3 regions of the Paenibacillus sp. DRB1-1 genome follow, and region 2 is predicted to be linked to each of the others. Evidence: predicted binding sites of a transcription regulator. Region 2 holds the regulator's gene; each other region holds the start of a gene.
What was found. The regulator Rex, encoded in region 2, represses fermentation and respiration genes when NADH is low (regulators of the CRP and FNR family bind a similar motif). The targets are predictions, from matches to a motif close to TTGTGAAATATTTCACAA.
Positions count from the first base shown of each region.

Region 1: a site for Rex is predicted at 5,874-5,891, ahead of adhE (bifunctional acetaldehyde-CoA/alcohol dehydrogenase). Genes of this name have one in related genera too.
Region 3: a site for Rex is predicted at 3,502-3,519, ahead of nirB (nitrite reductase large subunit NirB). Genes of this name have one in related genera too.

Region 1 is NZ_JBODQH010000001.1:4,881,248-4,889,575, reverse strand. It holds gene pflA (pyruvate formate-lyase-activating protein) at 1-546, opposite strand, end outside; gene pflB (formate C-acetyltransferase) at 598-2,859, opposite strand; gene adhE (bifunctional acetaldehyde-CoA/alcohol dehydrogenase) at 3,186-5,798, opposite strand; gene ACQW03_RS21735 (Crp/Fnr family transcriptional regulator) at 6,057-6,773, shown strand; gene ACQW03_RS21730 (DODA-type extradiol aromatic ring-opening family dioxygenase) at 6,913-7,680, opposite strand; gene ACQW03_RS21725 (hypothetical protein) at 7,999-8,298, shown strand.
Region 2 is NZ_JBODQH010000001.1:5,040,517-5,048,844, reverse strand. It holds gene ACQW03_RS22585 (3-hydroxyacyl-CoA dehydrogenase family protein) at 1-293, opposite strand, end outside; gene ACQW03_RS22580 (AAA family ATPase) at 430-1,932, opposite strand; gene ACQW03_RS22575 (hypothetical protein) at 1,925-2,458, opposite strand; gene ACQW03_RS22570 (cell wall elongation regulator TseB-like domain-containing protein) at 2,755-3,279, opposite strand; gene ACQW03_RS22565 (amidohydrolase) at 3,317-4,618, opposite strand; gene ACQW03_RS22560 (redox-sensing transcriptional repressor Rex) at 4,605-5,258, opposite strand; gene dinG (ATP-dependent DNA helicase DinG) at 5,303-8,170, opposite strand; gene ACQW03_RS22550 (tetratricopeptide repeat protein) at 8,328-8,328, opposite strand, start outside.
Region 3 is NZ_JBODQH010000001.1:1,809,734-1,818,061, forward strand. It holds gene ACQW03_RS07970 (exosporium glycoprotein BclB-related protein) at 1-526, shown strand, start outside; gene nirD (nitrite reductase small subunit NirD) at 598-927, opposite strand; gene nirB (nitrite reductase large subunit NirB) at 966-3,395, opposite strand; gene ACQW03_RS07985 (spore germination protein) at 3,739-5,418, shown strand; gene ACQW03_RS07990 (GerAB/ArcD/ProY family transporter) at 5,443-6,546, shown strand; gene ACQW03_RS07995 (Ger(x)C family spore germination protein) at 6,539-7,732, shown strand; gene treR (trehalose operon repressor) at 7,855-8,328, opposite strand, start outside.

The DNA of each region.
Region 1 (8,328 bases), 160 kb from region 2:
CAAATTCAATAAATCTTGCTCGTCATCATGAATACCCGGTACAAATACGTGTCTAATCCACATTTTGCGCCCTTGCTCAGACAACCAGCGAGCCGTACTTAGCATACGGTCGTTAGACTTGCCTGTAAGCTTAATATGCTTGTCATTGTCAATATGCTTAATATCCAATAGCACCAAGTCTGTTACGTCCAGCAGTTCATGGATACGGCCCGCGTCATTAAAGCCGTTACTGTCCAGTGTCGTGTGCAAATTCCACCGACGTTTCACTTCTTTGAACAGCTCTGCGACAAAATGAGCTTGCAGCGTCGGTTCTCCACCAGATACGGTTAATCCGCCTCCTGAAGAACGGTAATAGGCTAAATACGGCTCAATCTCAGCCAATACCTCCTCCAACGTCATCGGATTACCTTCATTCAAGGCCCAAGTGTCCGGGTTATGGCAATATTGACATTTCAACAAGCATCCTTGCATAAAGAGCACGAAGCGGATGCCGGGACCATCGACGGTCCCGAAGGTTTCCAATGAGTGTATGTGACCTTTCAACATGTTGCATCATCCTTCCCGCATCCGCTATGCGTGCGTCATTGTAATACTTATTTACATTGTACCGTGGAAAGTACGGTTAATAACATCCAATTGTTGTTCACGAGTCAGCTTGATAAAGTTAACGGCATAGCCGGAAACACGAATCGTCAGCTGTGGATAGTTTTCTGGGTGTTCCATTGCATCCAACAGTTGTTCGCGAGCAAACACATTGACATTCAGATGATGTGCGTGGCTTCCAAAGTAGCCATCCATCATCGAAACAAGGTTTGTTTTGCGTGTTTCTTCTTCTTTACCCAGTGCTTTAGGCACGATGGAGAAGGTGTTCGAGATACCATCCAGACTGTGTTCATATGGCAATTTGGCTACGGAACTCAGAGATGCCAAAGCACCTTTTTTATCACGACCGTGCATTGGGTTTGCCCCTGGTGCAAACGGTTCGCCTGCTTTACGTCCATCCGGTGTTGTACCTGTTTTCTTACCGTAAACCACGTTGGAAGTAATAGTCAGTACAGATTGAGTAGGAACCGCATTACGATAAGCTTTATGCTTGCGAATCATGCTCATGAAGCTTTCTACCAGTTCCACAGCGATGTTATCTACACGGTCATCGTTGTTACCGTAGCAAGGGTATTCGCCTTCGATTTCAAAGTCAACAGCAATCCCTTTTTCGTTACGGATTGGTTTAACTTTTGCAAATTTAATGGCACTCAAGGAGTCGGTAGCAACTGACAGACCCGCAATACCACATGCCATGGTGCGGAGAATATCACGATCATGCAACGCCATTTCAATGCGTTCGTAGCTATATTTATCATGCATGTAGTGAATAACATTCAAAGTGTTCATGTACAGTTTTGCCAACCATTCCATCATAGGTTTGAAGCGGCTCAACACTTCTTCATATTCCAGAACTTCACCTGTAATGGCTGGGAATTCAGGCCCTACTTGGACGCCAGATTTTTCATCTTTACCACCGTTAATTGCATACAGCAGAGCTTTAGCCAAGTTGGCACGAGCACCAAAGAATTGCATTTGTTTACCGATTTTCATTGCCGATACACAACAAGCAATACCATAATCGTCTCCATAAATCGGACGCATCAGATCGTCATTCTCGTACTGAATGGAGCTAGTTTCAATAGAAACTTTCGCACAATATTTTTTGAAGCCTTCAGGCAATTTTTCCGACCACAGTACAGTCAGATTCGGCTCCGGTGCAGGTCCCAGATTGTAGAGGGTATGCAGGAAACGGAAGCTGTTTTTAGTTACCCGAGTTTCTCCAGTTACGGACATACCACCAATGGACTCAGTAACCCATGTTGGATCTCCACTGAACAGTTCATTATAGTCAGGTGTGCGCAAGAACTTAACAATACGCAATTTCATAACAAAATGATCGACCAGTTCTTGAGCTTGTTCTTCTGTCATTGTACCCTCTTCCATATCACGTTGAGAGTAAATATCAAGGAAGGAAGATACACGTCCTAAGGACATTGCTGCACCATTTTGTTCTTTGATTGCTGCAAGATATCCAAAATATACCCATTGGAAAGCTTCTTTCGCATTGTTAGCAGGTTTTGAGATATCAAAACCGTGTTCAGCAGCCATTTGTTTCAGTTCATTCAAAGCACGAATTTGTTCGGAAATTTCCTCACGCAGACGAATTACGTCTTCTTCCATGGAATCAACTTCAAGGCTTTTCAGTTGCATTTTTTTATCTTGGATCAAGAAGTCTGCACCATACAAAGCTACACGACGATAGTCACCGATAATACGACCACGACCGTATGCATCTGGCAGACCAGTAATGATACCAGCTTTACGAGCTGCTCTCATTTCATCTGTATAAGCGTCAAATACACCTTGGTTGTGAGTTTTACGAATATGAGTGAAGATATCAATGATACTTTCTGGTACTTCAAAACCATAGGCTTTGCAAGCGTCGATCATCATCCGAATTCCACCAAACGGCTGCAAAGAGCGTTTGAATGGAGCATCTGTTTGTACACCGACAATTTGCTCTTTATCCCGGTCCAGATAACCCGGCTTATGTGAAATAATAGTGGATGGCGTATTCACGTCTACATCAAGCACGCCGCCGTTTGCCAACTCTTTTTTGGTAAGATCGGATACAATATCCCACAATGCGGTTGTGTTGGCGGTAGGACCAACCAAAAATTCTTCATTGCCAACATAAGGTAAGATATTGGTTTCAATAAAATCGTTGACGTTGACTTCTTTAGTCCATTTGCCTTTTTTAAAACCTCTCCAGCCAGATTGTTGCTCTTGTAATTCTCTCTCAATCACCGACATGTAAATCCCTCCAAATTGTTTGGTCTTCCGGACTTGTGATTTTTTTCACGATAAAACTATTTCTTGAGCCCGGCCTGTTCACCGATGCCTTACGCTCAGTGTCGGGACCTTTCTTACACCCTTATTGTAGAATAATGATAGAGTGTAGTATGTGATAAAAATCACAATATGAGTGATTTTTATCACTTTATTTTCCCTAGCTGCGCGCCTATCCTTAGCCTTGCCGTTCACCTCCCTTCCCAAACCAACAGGCCCTCTATATAGAGAGCCTGCATCGGTATTGAACGAGAAAATGCTTTTTCACAAGCCTCTTCGTACCTATTATATTATTGATCAAAACGTCCGTAGAAGGCATTGCGATAGACATCAGCCAACTCAGTAACCAGTGGCAGTTTCGGATTCGCAGTTGTACATTGATCTTCAAATGCGCGGTCAGCCAGATAGTCTACACGTGATTCGAAATCCTTCGCATCGAAACCGATTTGTTGGAACGATTCCTCGATACCAAGTGTTTTGTTCATCTTACGGATCGCTTCGATCAAGCTGTTAACCCCTTCTTCGGTGGTGCGTGCAGGCAGTCCCAGTATGCGTGCAATTTCTGCATAACGCTCATCCGCAACAAAGTGCGAATATTTAGGGAACGAAGCAAATTTTGTCGGTTTTTTCGCATTATAGCGAATGACGTGCGGCAATAAAATGGCATTCGTGCGACCATGCGCTGTATGGTATTGTCCACCCCATTTATGTGCAAGACTGTGGTTAATACCCAAGAATGCATTAGCAAAAGCCATACCAGCAAGTGTAGAAGCATTATGCATTTTCTCACGAGCCAGTTTATCACCAGTCAGAGCCGATTGTTCTAGGTATTGGAATACCAATTGAATGGCTTTAATTGCCAGACCATCTGTGTAGTCATTAGCCATTACGGACACGTAAGCTTCGATAGCATGTGTCAGAACATCCATACCTGTGTCCGCTACAGCTGTTTTAGGCAGCGAATATACAAACACTGGGTCAATAATTGCCACATCAGGAGTCAGCTCATAGTCAGCCAGCGGATACTTCGTGTTACCCAGGTTTTTGTCCGTAATTACTGCAAACGATGTAACTTCGGAACCTGTACCCGAGGTTGTAGGGATAGCTACAAATTGTGCTTTTTGGCCCAAACGTGGATACTTGTAAATCCGTTTACGGATATCCATGAATTTTTGTTTTAAGTTATTGAAATCAGTATCTGGATATTCATAGAACATCCACATGCCTTTAGCGGCATCCATTGGCGAACCGCCGCCCAGTGCGATGATGCAATCCGGTTGGAAACGTCTCATCATTTCAGTACCACGTTCTACAGTAACTGTCGATGGATCTGGCTCTACTTCAGAGAACACTTCGATAGCTACTGGTGTTTGGCGTTGATGCAGATAATGAATAACACGATCTACATATCCCAGTTGTACCATCATAGGGTCCGTGATAATGGCTACACGTGTGATATCAGGCATTTTAGCAAGATACTGTGTCGAATTTTTCTCAAAATAGATTTTGGAAGGTACTTTGAACCATTGCATATTCACCGTCCGTTTCGCCACCCTTTTCACATTAATCAAATTGACTGCCGATACGTTCGACGAAGTCGAGTTACGACCGTACGAACCGCAACCGAGTGTCAACGAAGGAAGGTTGGTGTTGTAAATGTCGCCAATCGCACCATGTGTGGAAGGTGCATTTACAATGATACGTCCTGTTTGCAAACGGTTTGCAAACCGAGCGATAACGTCCTCATCGTTCGAATGAATAGCGGACGAGTGACCCATGCCCCCGAATTCCACGACTTCAGCAGCGCGTTGAATACCTTGTTCCGCATTTTTTACTTTATAGCAAGCCAATACAGGACTCAATTTTTCCGCAGACAATGGGAATTTTGTTCCTACCCCTTCAATCTCAGCGACTAAAATTTTAGTTCCTGCTGGTACTGTGATACCACTCATTTCAGCAATTTTCACAGCAGACTGCCCGACGATTGCTGGGTTCACTGCACATTTCTCGACATTCATAGCTCCTTGAGTGAGCTTAGCTGCTTCTTCTTTATTTACAAAATAGCAGCCGTTAGCGATCATCAATTTTTTCACTTGTTCGAAGATTGGCTCTTCGATAATAACCGCTTGCTCGGAAGCACAAATCATACCGTTGTCAAAAGATTTAGAGAGGATGAGATCGTTCACGGCCTGCTTGATGTCTGCTGTTTTTTCAATGAAGCAAGGCACGTTACCTGGGCCTACACCCAGAGCAGGTTTACCGCAGCTATATGCCGCCTTAACCATGCCTGATCCACCAGTTGCCAGAATCAGAGCCACATCCGGGTGATTCATGAGTGAATTTGTTTTATCCATCGATGGAGCTTCAATCCATTGAATACAATCAGCTGGAGCACCATGTTTGACGGCTGCTTCGAGCAAGACGCGGGCTGCTTCCGCACTACACGATTGAGCAGATGGATGGAAACCGAAAATGATTGGGTTACGTGTTTTAATGGCAATCAACGCTTTGAACATCGTAGTCGAAGTCGGGTTTGTCACTGGAGTGATCCCCATGATAATGCCGACTGGCTCTGCTATCTTTTGAAAACTGTCAAAATCATTGTCTTCAATGACACCGACGGTTTTTTCATTTTTGATACTATGATAGATATATTCTGTTGCAAACATGTTTTTGGTGATTTTGTCCTCGTACACACCGCGTCCTGTTTCTTCAACAGCCAACTTCGCCAGGTACATGTGTTTATCCATCCCTGCGAGTGCCATAGCTTGTACGATTTCGTCAATCTGTTCCTGATTCATACTCATGAAAGCTTGCTGTGCCCGGTTCCCCCGGTCAATCAGCGTTTGAATATACTGCTCTGCGCTTTGCTCTTTTTGGATAACCTCGTTTTTAACAGCCATTTCCCTCATCCTCCTGTTATCTCGTGTACTATCTCTTGTTCACGCACTGATCGTAACACAGCTTTTCAAGATATATTGTGATTTTTTTCACAATCTATTTAAAATTTTATTTTATGAAGTGAATTAAATCACAAAGTTTGGAATTCTGCCACTTTTACCCCCTCTTCTTGCCCCAAAAACGCATTGCGCAGGTATATAATGAATTTGAATTGATCAAGTTGCAGATAAAAAACATAGGATACAAAGGGGAAATGGACGATGAGAAACCCTACAAATGTAATGGAAGCCCGCGGCAACACCTGTTGCTTCTCGGAGGCCAGCTTCAACCGGTTGCAAGTGATGATGAAAGATCGAGTTATGCCTGAAAGCTCGCATCTGTTCTGGGAAGGAGATACAGCGGATAAGCTGTTTTATATTAAGCGCGGACGCGTGAAAGTAACCAAAACAACGGATGAGGGTAAGGAACTTATTCTATATATGTATCAAAGCGGCGATCTTGTTGGTCAAGCCGATCCATTTTTTGGGACTAAGCATTCCTTTTCTGCTGAGGTTCTGGAAGACAGTGATATTGGCGTAATCGATCATACGGATCTGGAATTGCTTATTTGCCAGCATTGTGATTTTGCGATTGATTTTATGAAATGGATGGGTTCGCATCATCGCATTACTCAGACTAAGTTCCGCGATTTGATGATGTACGGCAAGCCTGGCGCTTTATGTTCAACACTCATCCGTCTATGCAATACCTATGGTGAGCCTCACGGCGAACATATCCTGATTCATAAGAAAATTACTCATACTGACTTATCTAATATGATCGGTGCGACCCGGGAAAGCGTAAACCGGATGCTTAGTGATCTACGTAAGAAAAATGCAGTAGAATACGATAATGGCATGATTGTTGTCAAGGATTTGGAAATGCTGCAAGGCGTATGTCATTGTGAATTGTGTCCTCGTGAGATTTGCCGGATATAATAAATCGTTTTTTATGTAAAAGGGAGTGTTATAAGCCATTATAGCTTATAACACTCCCTAATTTATTTCTACTCCTCTACTTATACAGAAGCAGTTGCGAAGCATTTTAACACTAGTCTTTCTTCTGGCAACACACTTTTTAAAACTGTAAGCATAAATAACTTAAATTCCCCATCTCATAGCTTCTATGGATGACCTTGGCTTTGTTTGCAGGATTGCCACTCCCCATTGCAATAAACAACGGTACAAAGTGCTCTGCTCTTGGTACGGCCTGGCGAGCATACGGTGCTTCGCTTTCATAGTGATCCAAAGCCTCTATATCTCTACTTTGCACTTTTTCAATAATCCAATCATCAAAATCTATAGCCCAAGGTTCTGTTTTCGTTTCCCCCCATTTGACGATACGCAGATTATGAACAGTCACTCCACTGCCAATGACCAGAATATCCTGTTCTCCCAGTCCACGCAGCACTTCACCAATGGCATATTGTGCTTTGGGCGAAAGATATGGATTTACAGAGATCTGAACTACCGGAATGTCTGCCTCAGGATACATACGATGCAACAATGTCCAGGATCCATGATCCAGTCCCCTCACCCGGTCAGTTTGTACGTCAATGCCCTTTTGTTCATATAATTTTTCTAGCTTATTGGCCAGTTCCACAGAACCATGTGCTGGATATTTCACCGTGTACAGTTCCGGTGGGAAACCGCCAAAATCATAAATGGTATCGTACACGTCATCCATCGAACTGATCGTCAACGTTTGCGCTTCCCAATGAGCAGTAAAGATAACAACCGCTTTAGGGCGAATGCTTTTCCCCAGTTGCTCTAAAAATGAAGTATAGTCCGTCTGTTCAATAGCAAGCATCGGTGAGCCGTGGGCCAAAAATAAAGATGGCATCATATAAAGATCCCCTTATCATCATTAGTTTATTTTATTCATTAAGTAACTTTATGTAAGTTATAATACATAAGTAACAGAGTAATGTCAACACAGATTTCAACATACACTTAAAGATCAGAGGTTCCATAAATAAAGATTGATATAGGTATAAGGTCATAGTAATATGTAACTAATAAATTTTAAGATTTCACTATATTTCGATACAAAGGACTGGTTTCTATGGAGATACATACTTCTAATTGCCCAAAATGTGGTTCCGTTTTTCGTCAAAACCTTAGAAACCTGTGTAGTTCTTGTATTCAGGAAGAAAATATATTCTTGGACCGCTGTTCTAACTATCTATGGAAGCATCCTTCTACTCATACTCGCCAGCTCAGTGACGTAACCGGCACACCTATAGAATTGCTTACAGATTGGGTAAGAGCAGGCAAATTTCCCTCCACCTACAGTCAGCTTGATTATCCTTGTGAATCCTGCCGTTCCCCCATTTATGCAGGAAGACTATGCCATTCATGCTTGGGTACATTTCGTTCGGCCGCGCTGGATATTCAAACCCGTGTGCCCCGCCGTGCAACAGCAGGATTGTTCTCAGTTGCAGGGCGCATCAAAGGCTATTAAGCCGTGCTGCCTATGCACATCATTTCTGTA
Region 2 (8,328 bases):
TTCTTCTCGTCCAGATTCTCTGTAATAGTCTCAATGACCATATCACAGCTGCCGAGCTCCGCCAAATGGATTACTTTTTGAATACGGGATAAGATCAATTTTTTCTCAGCTTGAGTAATTGCCCACTTTTCCAGTTGTTTGTCCAGACTCGTTTCAATCATATTGTAGGCGTAGTCTAGTTTCTCTGGTGTCTGCTCTACCAGCAGCACATCGATTCCTTTGGACGCGAGCATTTCAGAAATCCCCTGTCCCATGGTGCCGCCGCCGATGACGCCGATTTTTTTAAATTGCATGATTCTTTACTCCACCCTTTCCTGGTCACTCTCATATATTGTATCCTTCTTTGTCGAAAAATACATGTTTATGTCCCAATAGATAATAATATCTTAGCACGGACTAAAAGTAAAAAAAAATAACCAGCATAAAAAATTATGCTGGTAATAAAGCATTTTCACTAAATTGACATCTAAATTGGTCTCCAGACAGAGTTTCTTCCTTCATCAGGATGTCAAGTGAGTTGTCGAACACAGGACGATGCTTTTCCAGCAGCTCCAAAGTTCGGGTATGCAGGTCAGCCATAATCTCACCATTTTCCCGCATGAGTTCTTCTTTGGTTACCATTTCCATGTTAATAATGCCAAGTGAAGTCAAACCAGAAGTCATCATCGTGTGAACAATGTTCAGCGCCTGCTCAAAATCATTACTTGAGCCGGTACTGCGACCGCCATAGTACATTTCTTCCGCTGTAGCCCCTGCGAGCGAGATCATAATTTGCTCCTCCAGGAACTGCTTGGTGTATAAATAATGCTCTTGCTGTGGATTGTGGCGCACATAGCCAAGCGCTTTCCCACGAGGGCTAAGTGCTACCTGGCTTACGCTACCGGGACGAACAATTTCGGCCATAATAGCATGTCCTAGTTCATGAATCGCTACACGTTTTTTCTCTTCCAAGGTCGATTCTCGGTCTGTCTTTTCACCCATCATCACTTTGTCAATTGCCATCGACAGATGCTTCTGCGCAATCATTTTCTGATCCTGTCTCATCGCATAGATTGCCGCTTCATTCATCACGCTCTCCAGCTGTGCACCAGAAAACCCGTAAGATTCCTCAGCAATTTTGTCCAGATTCGCATCTTCCTGAATCGGTTTGTTTTTGGCATGAATTTTTAGAATATGAAGACGGCCCTTCTTGTCAGGCAGATCCACTTGAATATGACGGTCAAAACGCCCTGGACGCGTTAAGGCGCTATCCAGCATTTCTTTACGGTTTGTTGCCGCAATGATCAAAATCCGCGGTGTATCTGCCGAATAAATACCATCCATTTCTGTCAGTAACTGATTCAAAGTCTGATCATATTCTCGTTGCTGTCCACCCTCACGTTTACCACCAATTACATCGATTTCGTCAATAAAAATAATTGCATTTTCCTTCTTTTCCTTGGCTGCACGAGTACGCGCCTCCCGAAACAACTCACGGACGCGACCCGCTCCAACACCAACGTACATTTCAACAAATTCACTACCTGAGGCTGCAACAAATACAGAATTAGTGTAGTGTGCCGCTGCCTTCGCCATCAGCGTTTTTCCGGTTCCCGGAGGACCTGTGAGCAAAACGCCTTTTAATGGACGGATACCAAATTTGGAAATTTCATCATGTCGATTCAAAAAATCCAGGGCCTCGCGCAGTTCCTGCTTGGCGCTTTCTTGCCCACCGATTTCCTCAAAAGTCAGCTTGTCCGGACCATTTTTTTTACGTTTACGCTCTTGCCCAGCACCTACGGCCAAACCGCCACGCGCATGCATAAGCATTAACAAGCCGCTAAGCATCACGCCAGCAACCAGAAGAGGGATAATATTTACCCCAATAAAAACGAGAAATATAATGGTTACCGGCACAATGCCGATTAATATTTCCTTGATCCATCTAGGCATTAGGCCATACCCCCATTTGCTGAGATTGACGTGGCAAAACGATAAACTTGGTCGCTTTACCTTCGCTGAGTCGGATATAGACATTGTTCGAATCCATGTCGGTATCAGCTTTGATACCCGTCTTTTTCTTTTTCATCTGCTCAACTGTAGATGAAATTTGAGTATACTTTTTATTTTCCATCGCTTCAGCCACAGGAAACATAGCCTCAGACCACCATTGATTCAGTGCTGAATTGGAACGATCTGTGATATCCAACTTAATAGTGCGGCTACCAATGATGGATTGTCCTTTTTGCTTAACCACATCGACCAATTTGGCCACATCTGCCTGCGGTTTGAGATCTAGTTTCAATACAACCTGATCCTGTTTAATATCTATTTGAGCGCTTGTCACGCCTGGATATTGAGATACCAGTTTTTCCAGAGGACTTTGCATTGTAACCTGACGGTAAATGAACCATCCCCCAAATAGCAGCAAAGCTGCCAATACTGCCGCCACAACGATAGGAACTGCACGCAATTTCAAACAACATCCTCCTCTCAAAATGTAAAACCCAGAAGAAACGGGACGAATGTCAACAAACAACCAAATTGCATGATCTTATAGTGATCAGCAATTCTTTTTTCTATCATTTTTGTCTATCACTTATAAAATATAGTATATCATAACGTATATCTAATATCGAAGGCAATGTGTGGAGGAGTTGCGGCATAGCAAAACTAAAAGACGTAAATACGATTTTTTTCGCATTTACGTCTTTTTCTTGAACTTTCAATTATTTACTAGTCATTCATTCCACATCTGCCAATCCTTACACCAGCTCAGTTATTGGGCAAAGTATACTTTACACCCGTCGCTCCCCCATCTGAAAAACGGTAAAAGGTATAGTAATGATGGCTTCCATCATCGTAAAACAGCTGCCACACATATTCGCCATTGAACACACTCGGCCGGAGGCTTACAATTTTTACACCTGGAAGCTGCTGCTGAATTAGCGCCATCATTTTTTGCTCATCGACTCCGTTCTTCAGCAGCTCGGTATGAACACCGCTATTATCTGCGGCAGGTACGTTAGGTTGTCCCTCCACTTTTTGAAAAGGAACCCACACCATTATATTTTCATTCTGTGCATTTTTCCCTTGAACTACCCAATATACCTGATCCCACACAGACTTCCATGTTTGAGTCGTGCTAACCAGACCACCTGATTGCTTGGCCTTAATGATAGCGGCATTTTTCTCAGCCACCTGGTCTTGAGTAACATAGGAATAATACCAGAAAATGCTGACCAGGATCAGTATCACGGCCAAAATGGCGACCGCTATCCATTTTTTCTTATTTTTCAAACCTGTGCTTCCTCTCTAAGGGGATGTGACACCTAAATTAGCGCGACAGCAGCCCTTCAAAGGCGGCTTGTGCCTCATGTTTGATACGTTCCTCGTCCATAGTCAGGCATTCGCCGTTTTTCACAACCTGGCGACCGTCTACCCACACATGAGCCACGTCCTTGGCGCTTGCAGAGTATACCGCATGGGAAATAAGATCTGTACGCGGCAAGAAATGTGCCTGATTCAGATCCAACGCGATAAAGTCAGCCTTGTTGCCTGCTGCCAACGCTCCTACTTCTTTTAAACCAATCGACTTTGCACCGTATTCTGTTGCAAGACGCAGCGCTTCACTTGCAGGAACTGCCGTAGGGTCACCGGATACACCCTTGTGAATAAGTGCCGCCAGACGCATTTCCTCGAACATATCCAGGTTATTATTGCTGGCAGGACCATCCGTTCCGAGAGAAACAGTAACCCCTGCACGCAGCAATTCAGGCACTCTTGCCACACCACTTGCCAGCTTCAAATTGCTACCAGGATTATGCGAAACCGCTACACCACGTTCAGCCAGTAAAGCTATTTCTTCGTCGTTCAAATGAACGCCATGGGCAACAAGCGAAGGACGGGAGAAAAAGCCAAGCTTATCCAAGTGTGCAACTGGACGCAAACCGTAGTCGCGTACGTTTTGCTCCACTTCGGCGATCGTCTCAGACATGTGCGTATGCAGTGGCAAGTCCAGATCATGCGCAGCTTGTACGAATTTTTCAATAAACGCAGGTGGACATGTGTATGGCGCGTGCGGAGACATCATCGTTGTAATACGCCCGTCTGCTTTACCATGCCAGTTACGCGCAAAAGTCACGGCCTCAGCCAGCTTGATTCGCTGTTCTTCTTCCGAGCATAGTCCAATTGCTCCACGCATCAGACTTGCACGAATACCTGACTCTTCAGCTACACGAGCTACCTCATCCATATGATCGTACATGTCCAGGAAGGTCGTTGTTCCACCTTTCAGCATTTCCAGCACAGACAAGGACGTACCCCAGTACACGTCCGTAGATGTAAACTTGGCTTCCATAGGCCACATTTTTTCCTGAAGCCATACTTGAAGTGCCAAGTCATCTCCATGCCCACGCAGCAGAGACATCGCCGCATGACCATGGGTATTAATCAGACCAGGTAAAAACAATAGCCCTTTACCATCAATCGCTTCCGTTTCTTCCTCACCCGCAGGCAAAGTTTCGCCAATATAAGTAATACGGCTATCCTCCACAATCATAAAACCATTGACTACCCCAGCTTCTGGTCCATTTACGGCAAAAGAGCCATTTTTAATCATCCATTTATTCACTGTCATATTGTGTTTCTTCCTTTCCGTCCTCCAAATAATAAGCGAGGCTAAGCAAATCAGTTGTAAAGTCTGTGGCATGAATCCGAATGTTGGCCGGTGCCTTGAGAGTAGTCGGTGCAAAGTTCAGGATCGCTCCAATTCCGCTCTCAATAAGCCTGTCAGCCACGTGCTGTGCTTCAAAATCAGGTACGGTAATAATCCCGATTCGAATGTTTTTTTCTCTCACAGTCGCTTCCAGTTCATCCATCGGTTGAACGACCAATGTATTGATCTTGGTCCCTACCTTATCCGGAAACGCATCAAATACTGCGACAATCTTCATATTGTCTTTTAAATAAGCGTTATAATTCGAAAGGGCTTGCCCCAGATTACCGGCACCGACCAATACGACATTAATTTGCTGGTCAATTTTCAGGATATGGCGTATTTTCTCGATTAGATAAGAAACATCATAACCGATACCCTTCCGGCCAAAATCTCCGAAATAGGCGAGATCTTTACGGATTTGGGCCGGGTTCAAATCTAGCCTCTGTCCCAACTCTTGAGAAGAGACCGTAGCCACCTCCCGTTTGTGAAGTGCATTCAGATAACGTAAATATACGGGTAACCTCCGTACGACAGCCTCTGAAATTTTATCTGATTTCATACTTGCTCCCCCTAATTGTAACGAACATACTTAGTGTCCGTCCGTTATGCCTCTGTCTCCGGGGCGGATTGGAGCCATTCGGCGATGCGGGGCACCATTTGCTCCGATGGCATATGCTCCATTTTTGGTCCCGGTAACGAGTACAAAAAGTGCTTTCCGTAATAGGATTCGATCACACGCGTATCGTAAACGATAACGACCCCGTGGTCGCTCGCTGTACGTACCAACCGACCAAATCCCTGTTTGAAGCGAATGACCGCTTGTGGTACAGACAGCTTCATAAATGGATTCTTCTTCTGCTGCTGAAGCAGCTCGCTTTTTGCCTCCAGCAACGGGTGATTCGGCGGTTGAAACGGCAAGCGAACAATGGCCAGACAAGTCAGAGCCTTTCCTGGAATATCGACGCCTTCCCAGAAGCTGCTGGTTCCCAGCAATACAGAAGCTTTAGCTTCCTGAAAACGGCGGGTTAGCTTGCTGCGACTCCCACTGTCCACACCTTGTCCCAGCACAGTAATTTCGCTGGCTGCTAAGGCCTCTTTGAGCGGCTCATACACTTGCCGGAGCATCCGATAGGAAGTAAACAGAACGAGCATTCTCCCCCGCGTCGCCTGAGCAGTCGCTCCTAGAGAGCTAACGAGCATATCTACAAAATGTGCATCTCCTACACTGCCCTTCACACTTGGAAAATCCCGTGGAATGACCAGCAACACCTGATCCCTGTAATTAAAGGGTGACGGGAGCTGCGAAGTCATCAGCCGCTCTTGATCTGCGGCCTCCTGCAAGCCGAGCTGATCGATCATGTACTGAAACGACTTATCTACCGATAAGGTAGCAGACGTCAGAATAATGCTTCTTTTTTTGTCAAAAAACATTTCTTTCAACTGGCGGCTCACATCGACGGGCACCGCATAAAATTGCAATGATTTACTACGGAATTGCCCACTCGCTTCGAGCCAGTATACGGTTGTTTCATCATCGAGTCGCATAAAAAATCGCAAATTTTCTCTAATCCCCGCCAAATCCTTGAGCAGACCCGTGATATCTGTAATAAGGCTATCCGCCGCATAATCGTCATGCTCTTCCTTGACGTCCAGCATCAGCTTGTCGCCCTTGCGCAAAATTTCACTCATCGTTACATATAGCTGATTTTCCAAAGCCCCCGCCTGATCCCACTTTGCAGGCTTGGCTGAAGGTTTGAGACGGGAAGAAAACTGTCCTGTTTCGCCCGGTGTCGCATCGCTTCGCTCTGGCAACATGCCAAACAGCTTGTCGCTTAGCAGGTCCCAAGTTTCCTTAACCTCTAACACGAGCGGATACATCTGGTCGATGGTTGAGGCCCAATCCGCCGACTTCTCGTGCCCCGATTTTGCCAACTGTTGACGAAGTGAAGGCAGTTGTCCATTCTTGCTGTCTTTGAACAGTCGCGTCAGTGTATGCACGAGTGTGAAATATTTCATATGCATACCTAGGTGCTTACCAGCTACTTCCTCCAGGTGATGGGCTTCATCAATCACCAGGTGTTCATAGCTCGGCAACAACTGGTGACTGGCTTTGACGTCTGTGAACAACTTAGAGTGATTCGTAATAACAACATCCGCTATCCCTGCTTCATGGCGTGCACGATGATAATAGCATTTGCGGAACCATGGACAAGAACGACCAAGACAGGACTCTGAATCACTCGCCACCGTTTCCCAGAAATCCCCTCCACGGTTGCTCAGATTCAGTTCTTCATCATCACCGGTTTCTGTTAGCGTCAACCAGACGATCATTTGAGCCGCTGTAATTAAATCTTCCTTCGGTGTCGCGAAGTCTCTTCTGTTTATTTTATGTTCAAACTTACGCAGACACAAATAATGTCCCCGACCCTTGAAAATAGCAGCCCGGAACGGAAACGGAATCACCTTGGTCAGCATCGGAATGTCGCGCTCGCGTAATTGCTCCTGCAGGTTGATCGTATGTGTACTTACCATAACGCGCTGTCCTTTTTTTACACTGTGATACAGGGATGGGAGCAAATAACCGAGGGACTTTCCTGTTCCTGTACCTGCTTCGATCAGCAGATGCTTGTCTTCACTCAGTGCCTGATTTACACCCTCAATCATCTGTATCTGCGCCTCGCGCTCCTCATATTGGCTCAAGGATGAACGCAAATTGTCCCGCACATCATCCATGTACTCCTCAAAGGAAACACCTGAAAGTGGATTCGGGTCGTCTTCTCTACGCGGTGCAGCTAGCTCCGTCCAATCTTCCACTTTTAGCGCAAGCTGACGAAAAAACTGATGTCCCTCCAAATCCTGAATAGGATCAAGCTCTTTCTCTTCACGCACCCCATCAAGAAACCATCCGAGGTCACTGTCTTCCTCTGCGAACAAATCGCTAAGCCGCTGTATCGTTATCAGAGGTAATGCTTGAAGCTCACCCAGACACTTTAAAAACACCTCAGCCGTAGCCAACGCGTCGCTGTCTGCTTGGTGAGGGCGATCATGCGCCAGCCCGAACTCAGAAGACACAAAACCCAACTGATACGAAGAAAGCGATGGAAACATAATTTTCAGAAAATCCATTGTATCCAAGATTCTTCCGCTAAACGGTAAATATCCGCACCGATCCAGAGCGTTTTGCAAAAAATTAAAATCAAACGCCACATTATGACCGACCAGCACAACATCGTCCAGCATAGGCACGAGCTCCATCATCATTTCTTCAAGTGCAGGAGCATCCTTGACGTCATCGTCTGTAATTCCGGTCAATCCAGTGATAAAAGGTGGAATAGATCTGCCAGGGTTCACATAAGAGCCGTAAACACGGGAAATGCTGTTATCATGATCTATAATTGCAAGTCCGACTTGAATGATGTCATCCGCGGACTGGGTGCCTGTCGTTTCAAAATCCAATACCGCAAATTTCATTCGGGCTTAATCCTTTCTTATGACACTTACAAAAATAATAACTCTGTATATTAGCATAGCAGAAGATCGCCTGTTTGGAAATTAAGACAGCCAAAAAAGACGATGCACACGCCGCCTGAGGAGGTGGGCATGCATCGTCTTACTCGGTGACTGACAAC
Region 3 (8,328 bases), 3.2 Mb from region 2:
CGGTTCGGGAGCCATCATTCCGTTTGCTTCAGGTGGCCCTGCTATACTAACAACCGTTCTTGGTGGATTGGTAGGAACCACAAGTTTGATCGGCTTTGGGAGCTCAGCAACAGGTATTAGCCTCGTAGGCGATACCATTGACCTCACAGGTACACTCGTAGGACCTCTGATTAACTTTGCTTTTTCCGTACCACGGGATGGCGTAATTACATCTATTGCTGGTTACTTCAGTACAACAGCTGCATTAACTCTCGTGGGTTCAACTGCGACAATTACTGCCCAGCTGTTTAGTTCCCCAACACCTAATAACACTTTCACAGCAGTTCCAGAAGCTATCGTTACATTGGCCCCTCCACTGAATGGCATTGTTGCTTTGGGAACGACCTCTAGCGGCATTACTACTGGTTTGGCTATCCCCGTAACCGCACAGACTCGTCTGCTCCTTGTTTTCTCTGCAACAGCTACGGGACTTTCCCTCGTAAACACTATTGTAGGTTATGCAAGCGCAGGCGTTACCATTACCTGATCCAAGAAGAAAAAAGGGCCAAACAGGATTGTTCCTGTCGAGCCCTTTTTATTTGTATTCCAACAGACGAACTAAACCGTTTCGAACGATATTTTTACTTCTTCTCCCTCTTCACAAACGGCGAACGTTTTAATTTGTCCGTGATCAGGCTCTTGAACGATGCCCGTCTGCAGATCAATTTTCCAGTCATATAAAGGATCATAGATATAATGACCAGATACTATAGCCTCTGTAAGAGGACCTCCTTTGGGATGAGGACTGCTATTTTCAACGGCATAAAGCTCATTCTCCGAAGTGCGGAAAACAGCAATTTCAGCACCTTTGATATGGATGGTACGTCCTATTCTGATCGGAAAATCCTTACTATGACCGACAACAAGCCATTCGGCATTCTTGATCATTTGCTTGATCGCTCCCTTCCTAGGCGTTTTAGATACAATTACACAATAGACGGGGTGACAACCTCGAATAAATTTTTGCGTGAATCCTCATCATTGATGATCTTTTTCCAAGGGTCTTCGACCTGTTGTAATGCAAATTCGATGCGTTCTACTAAAGCTTGTCGATGATCTGTATCATGAACGACAGCCTTCTGAATCTCCTCCAGACCGATCCGTTCCACCCACTCCGAAGTACGTTCCAGGTATTGTCCTGTTTCCCGGTAGAGTTGCATTACGCTTCCTACAATATCAATCAACTCGGCGTCGGTTTTCACTTTACAGAGTGAATCAGCCAACCGCGCTTTAATACCGCCATTACCGCCGATAAAGATCTCCCAGCCCCCATCATTACCTACGATTCCGATATCTTTGGTACATGATTCCGCACAGTTGCGTGGACATCCATTAACCGCTAATTTGAATTTTGCCGGGAAATCCAGTCGTTCGAATTTCCGTTCCAACACTTCTCCCATTCCCATCGAGTCCTGTGTGCCAAACCGGCAAAATTGCGATCCAACACAGGTTTTAACCGTACGAAGCGACTTCGCGTAGGCATATCCCGACGGCATATCGAGTTCTTCCCATACTTTAGGCAGATCCTCTTTATGGACACCGATCAAATCAAGCCGCTGTCCTCCTGTTACTTTAACAACCTTAACGTTGTATTTAAGAGAAACATCAGCTATCTTCTTCAAATCTTCTGGGGTCGTTACACCACCATACATTCTAGGAACAACTGTAAACGTTCCATCCTTTTGAATGTTCGCGTGCAATCGCTCATTTACAAAACGGGAATCTCCCTCATTTTCATAGGTATCCGGGTTAATCATTCCCAGATAATAATTCAGCGCTGGCCGACATTTGGAGCATCCTTCATCATTATGCCAACCCAGTACATTCATAACTTCACGCGTTGTTGTCAGCCCTTTGGTTTTGATCGCTTCCACAATCTCGTCCCGACTCAATGTTGTGCAGCCACATATTCCTTGCTTGGCTGACGTCTTGAAGCTGTCTCCAAGAACATACTGTAGAATTTGCTCAACGACCGGCTTGCACCCTCCACAGGAACGCGTTGCTCCGGTACATGCCTTAATTTCATCGACTGTGGTCAGTCCATTATCATTAATTGCATCCACAATCGCCTTTTTAGTCACACCGTTACAGCCGCAGACAATTTCATCATCCGCCATCGTTTCAGCGGATAATGTTTTCGCCCCGTGATTGCTACATCCAGTACCCGTGATCTGTCCATATATCTCATCTGTCATCTGCGTTTGCTGACGCACATATTTTTGAAGACTAGCAGATTCGCTCACATCACCAAACAGTACAGTTCCAACAATCTTATTTTCACGAAGCAGCACTTTTTTGTATGTGCGCTTCCACTCATCCTTTGCTACAATCACCGTGTGTTCAGGCTGGGTTATGAATTCACCAGCAGAGAAAACATCCACCCCTGAAATTTTGAGCTTGGTGGAAACCACCGATCCCATATAACCTTCAGTATCCGCACCTGCCAAATGTTTGGCAATTACACTTCCCTGTTCAAACAGCGGAGCTACCAAGCCGTAACAGGTACCGCGGTGTTCAACACATTCCCCTACAGCATATACATCTTGCACGGAGGTTCTCATCAAATCATCGACTACAATACCACGGTTCGTTTCCATACCACTTTGCACAGCCACCTGAATATTAGGCTTGATTCCGACGGCCATAACGACCAAGTCCGCTTCCAGCTCGCTTCCGTCTGAAAACCTCAGTCCTTGTACCCGATCTTGACCGTACACCTCCGCAGTTTGCATTTGCATCGCAAACTTGATTCCCTGGCGTTCTAATTCTGCTTTCAGCATCGCAGAGGCTTCCCGGTCCAGCTGGCGTTCCATCAAATCCTCCATTAAATGAACGACCGTAACATCCATCCCCAGGTTGACCAAGCCTTTAGCTGCTTCCAGCCCCAATAGGCCTCCACCAATGACAGCTGCCTTTTTAAAGGTCTTCGCTGCCTCAAGCATTGCCGAGCAGTCGGCGATATCTCGGAAACCGATGACACCCGGTAATTCTTTGCCCGGAATAGGCAAAATAAATGATTGTGAGCCAGTAGCTACCAAAGCTACATCGTAATCAATTTCCAGTCCGTCTTCGGTGTGAATCTTCTTGTTCTCACCGTCAATGCTTTTCACCATTTTTCCTGTATATAAAGTAATCCCTTGATCCGCGTACCATTGCAAATCGTTCAGTATGATATCATCAATCGTTTTGCTACCTTCCAATACATAAGAGAGCATGATCCTGTTATAGTTCGGATGCGGCTCATTTCCCAGGACCGTAATTTCATACTTATCCGTTAATTTTAAAATTTGTTCGACCGTATTGATACCAGCCATCCCGTTCCCTATAACCACAAGTTTCTGTTTACTGTTTATCATATACCGGTTCCTCCATTCATTCGACAATGCTTCCTATCCGATGACATCTCCTACGTTCCTATGAATATTGCTTATGCTTCTATTCTAATGCAGCAGATAGAGCTATATGTGATTAGAATCACAATGTAGTTCAAATTAAGAATATTTAGGGATTTCCCTATTTCGTTTCAAGGGATAAAGGTAAGAGCCCGAAATAAAATTTCATAAATGTTAAATACATCACTTGCCCAATTCATCGAACGAATCTTTCCATTTCATGTGTAAATACAACCTTTATAAGGAATACTTTAGGAACAACTTGTATCTTAAGGAAAAATGAATTAATCGTATGGAGGTGATCATCATGTGGTCTAAAATAATTTCTTATATTCCAAGCTGGAGTACACTCTTTCAAGCAGGCCTCGCGTTGATTATTCCTTTAGGAATGTTTTATATAAACACATCAATTTATTCGTTTGTCGGCAGTAAGGGAGCAAAATCCAAACATTCTTCTGATCGTCCGCTTCCCGACGAACATAACGAAGGCCACGCTGATCAACAGCATGAACCAAGCTCCAAAATTACAGGAAATTATGATTCCGACTTAAAGTCGATCCAAGAGGCTATAGGCGAAAATAGTGATGTGCATTTTCGTGAGTTTGTAGTAAAGAAATATCATGCACGGTCCGTGTTAGTCTTCATAGATGGTATGCAGGATGAAAAGCTAATGAGCAAGCAGGTATTGGAGGTCTTGATGTTTGACGGCCAGCAGGACCCACAGGAACAGCAGGAAAGTATAAGTAGCTCTTTTATAAAAGAAAGCTTGATGCCGCTTACGCAAATTAGTGAAGTTGCTGATATGGAGGACCTGCAGGAGTCTATACTTTTAGGTCATACTGCCTTATTAATTGAAGGAATGAAGGGAGCACTGCTGGTAGGCTCGCCTAATGGCGCCATTCGCTCGGTCAATGAACCAACCTCTGAAGCATTACTTCGGGGTCCCAGGATCGGTTTTACGGAGGTATTAAGTGAAAATACTTCGATGCTTCGACGCCAGGGCTTAAACAAAAGTTTGGAGATAAAGAAATTCCAAGTGGGAAGCCGAATCAAAAAAGATCTGGTTGTCGCGTATATCAAGGATATTGTGAATCCGGATCTCCTCGAAGAGGTAAACAGCAGAATTTCAAAAATAGACATGGACTTTTTAGCTGAATCCGGTTATGTGGAGCAACTTATTGAAGACAATTATTTAAGTCCGTTCCAGCAGGCCCACAACACTGAGCGCCCCGACCGTGTCATGAGTGCCTTGTTGGAAGGAAGAGTAGCGATTCTGCTGGATGGTACTCCCTTTGCACTTATTGTTCCGGTGACCTTCAGTATGCTACTCCAATCTCCCGAGGACTATTATGAGCGCTGGATTCCAGGGACACTTTTACGGGTGTTGCGATTTTTCGGAGCATTTATAGCGCTTATGGGTCCTGCTTTATATATCTCTTTTATATCGTTCCATCCCGGTTTGATTCCAACCAAGCTGATTATTAGCATCATCGAGACCCGTCAAGGCGTTCCTTTTCCATCTGTCATAGAAGTTATGATTCTGGAAATCTCTATCGAAATCCTGCGGGAAGCTGGCATACGATTGCCCAAGCCTATTGGTCCTGCCATGGGCATTGTGGGAGGCTTAGTCATCGGCGACGCTGCTGTCAATGCGGGCATTGTTAGTCCGTTCCTGGTGATTGTGGTTTCAGTTACTGCCATCTCTTCGTTTTCGATACCGACATATAGTGCGGGCATTACCTTGCGTCTTTTGCGTTTCGTCGGCATGCTATTTGCAGCAATCCTGGGCATGTTCGGAACCATATTGTTCTTTCTGTTAATTTGTATCCATCTGACCAAATTAAAAAGCTTTGGCGTACCGTATGTGACTCCCTTCTCCCCTATGCGCCCAAGCGACTGGAAGGATGTGTACATTCGAGCCCCTATATCTCTGATGAAACGAAGACCCGTTATGATGAAAACTCAGCAAAGCAAGCGCAAATCATAGCACCCGGAGGAAGGAGGAATGATTGTGTTTAGACGTTCTGATGATAAAATTACATCCAAACAGGCGGCAGTATTCCTGACCAATACAGTATTAGGCGCAGGGATTTTGACACTGCCGAGAGGTGTAACTGAAACGGTAAAGTCTCCTGATGCATGGCTTTCTGTCCTTCTCGGCGGATGTATTATCATATTCGTGATCCTGTTGATGGTAAAATTAAGCCAACAATTTCCTGGAAACACTGTGTATCAATACTCCAGGAGAATCGTCGGTATCATTCCAGGAGGATTTTTAAGTCTATTATTAATCATATACTTTATCATCATCGCTGGCTTTGAAATTCGTGTTTTAGCTGAAGTGACGATTTATTTTTTGCTTGAAGGGACACCCATATGGGCAATTGTGATTCCATTCATCTGGGTGGGAAGTTATCTGGTTTTTGGAGGTATTAATCCCATTGCGCGGTTATACCAGATTGTACTCCCGATCAGTCTCTTCTTTTTACTCCTCTGTTTTGTCCTTAGCCTAAGGATCTTTGAAATTGACCATCTTCGTCCTGTATTGAGTAACGGTATTCTTCCAGTAGTTAAGGGGCTAAAGTCGACTGTCCTTGTTTTCACTGGATGTGAAGTCATCATGACACTGGTCGCTTTCTTGCAGTACCCTGAAAAAGCCGTAAAGGCCATGGTAGTGGGAATCAGCATCCCTTGGGTATTATACTTTTTGACCGTAGTTATGGTAGTTGGCGGGTTATCGGTGGACTCTACTATAACAAGTACCTGGCCCACCATTAATTTAATGCGCAGCTTTGAAATCTCCGGATTTCTTTTTGAACGTCTTGAGTTTCCGTTGCTGGTAATCTGGATGATGCAAATGTTTTGTAATTTCTGCAGTTTTTTCTTCAATGCATCCTTAGGTGTCTCACAGGTATTTGGCCTTAAATATCGTTATGCGATTTTTGGCTTAATCCCAATTATCTTTATCTCCACAATGACTCCTGTTCGTATGATGGAAGTGTTTAGCCTAGGCGATGCGATCGGATACATGGGAATCATTTTATTTTTTCTGGTCCCGGTACTTCTCTCCATCGTTTTCATGATCAGGAAGAAGGGAATGAAGCAAAATGTATAGGCAACAAATCCTATCTTTGCTGCTTGCCTTCATTCTCCTGGTAACTCAAGCCGGTTGCTGGAGCAGCAGAGAAATAGAAGAACTAAGCATGTATACAGGACTGGCTCTGGATAAGGGTGAGCCCAGCACAGTGGAAAAGGGCCTGGAAAAGGAAGGCAGCCGTTACTTCAAGAAAAACAAAATTACTGCCACTGTGCAAATCGTCCCCAAAAAGACTTTTGGAAACGCGGCAAAACAAGGCGGTGGACAAGGGCCAAACTATATTAATATAGCTGCCACCGGGGATTCTTTACTTGAAATCTTCCGGCAATTATCCCTCCGTCTGGATCGCCCGATTATTGGTCACCATCTAAAGGTCCTGGTGGTTTCCACCAAATTGGCAGAACAACAGACGATGCAGCAATTGATGGATTTTGTGCTTCGTGATAATGATATTCGTCCGAGTTGTTTTGTTTTCTTAAGTAAGGAACGTGCAGCTGATACCTTAGTTACCAAATATAAGGATGAGGTCCCATCCATTCATATTCTGTATATGCTTCGTAATCATTTCAGAACCAGCAAGGTGATGAGGGGAGTCAATTTGTCTGAATTGGATGGGTTGATGCACTCCAAAAAAAGCTATATATTGCAAAACATTTCTGAATCCGATGGAGAATTAGAATTTTCGGGTGCTGGTGTTATTAAAGGAGACACCGGTCACTGGATCGGTAGTTTGGGACAACAAGATGTAGAGAGCATTGCATGGATTAAAGGTGATGTTGAGGGCGGAGCTGTCAAAACGTATGACAAGCGGAATGAAGCTATAACTTATGAGATCAAATCGGTAAAAAGCAAAATAACAGCTAAAGTGACCGAGGGCAACGATATCTCGTTTCACGTAAAAATTGAATCCAAAGGACGTTTAATCGAAAACTGGGATGAGAAAGTGAACCCGACTGAGACACGAAACATGAAAGAGGCTGAGAAAGAATTTGAAAAAGAAGTGACTAGAAGGATTAAGTCTCTTATGCACAAATTACAATCAGAATATAAAGTCGATGTCGCCAGTTTTGGCGAACGTTTAAATATTGAGAAACCGCAGGTGTGGAAAAAAGTAAAGGAGGATTGGGATTATAATTTCAGTAAAATACCTGTAACCTTCGATATTAAGTTATCTATTACGGATTTAGGCTCATCTTCTGAATGAGTATAATCTACTCCAGAGTTTCTCCTAAGGTAAAAAAGAAACCCTCTTCCTAAGAAGTAGGGTTTCTCCACAACTGTGGACTATTCCGACTGATTGCTCTTTCTTGTATCTACTCTAATAGGTTAGCTTAAAAAATCAGTTTTTTTCTCTTCACCGTGGGAACGTCTAGCAAAGTCGACAAATTGGAATTTGTCCAGCCGATGCCTTGACTCGGTATACTGGAACAAGGTGGTGTCCTCCAGATAAACATAGTTACGTACTACGACCACATGAGTGTAGTTCAGAAGGTCCATCAGCCTATGATCTTCTTCGTCTACAGTTTCTACGGAAACGACTTTTTTGGCATAACTGATTTGAAGATGGAGCTCTCCCTCCAAATATTCGTAGATGGACCCACGACTAATTTCCTCGGTAAGCACAGGTACAATGTCTGATCGAAAGTAATCTTTATCCAGTATGACGCATTCACCTTCAATCTCACGCGCACGAATAACTTTCCAGACCAAGTACTTGTCTTTGTCAATCTCAAGATGATTGGCTATGTCATCTGGAACTGGAATTAGCTTATTTTCATGTACAATTGTTCGTGATGTACG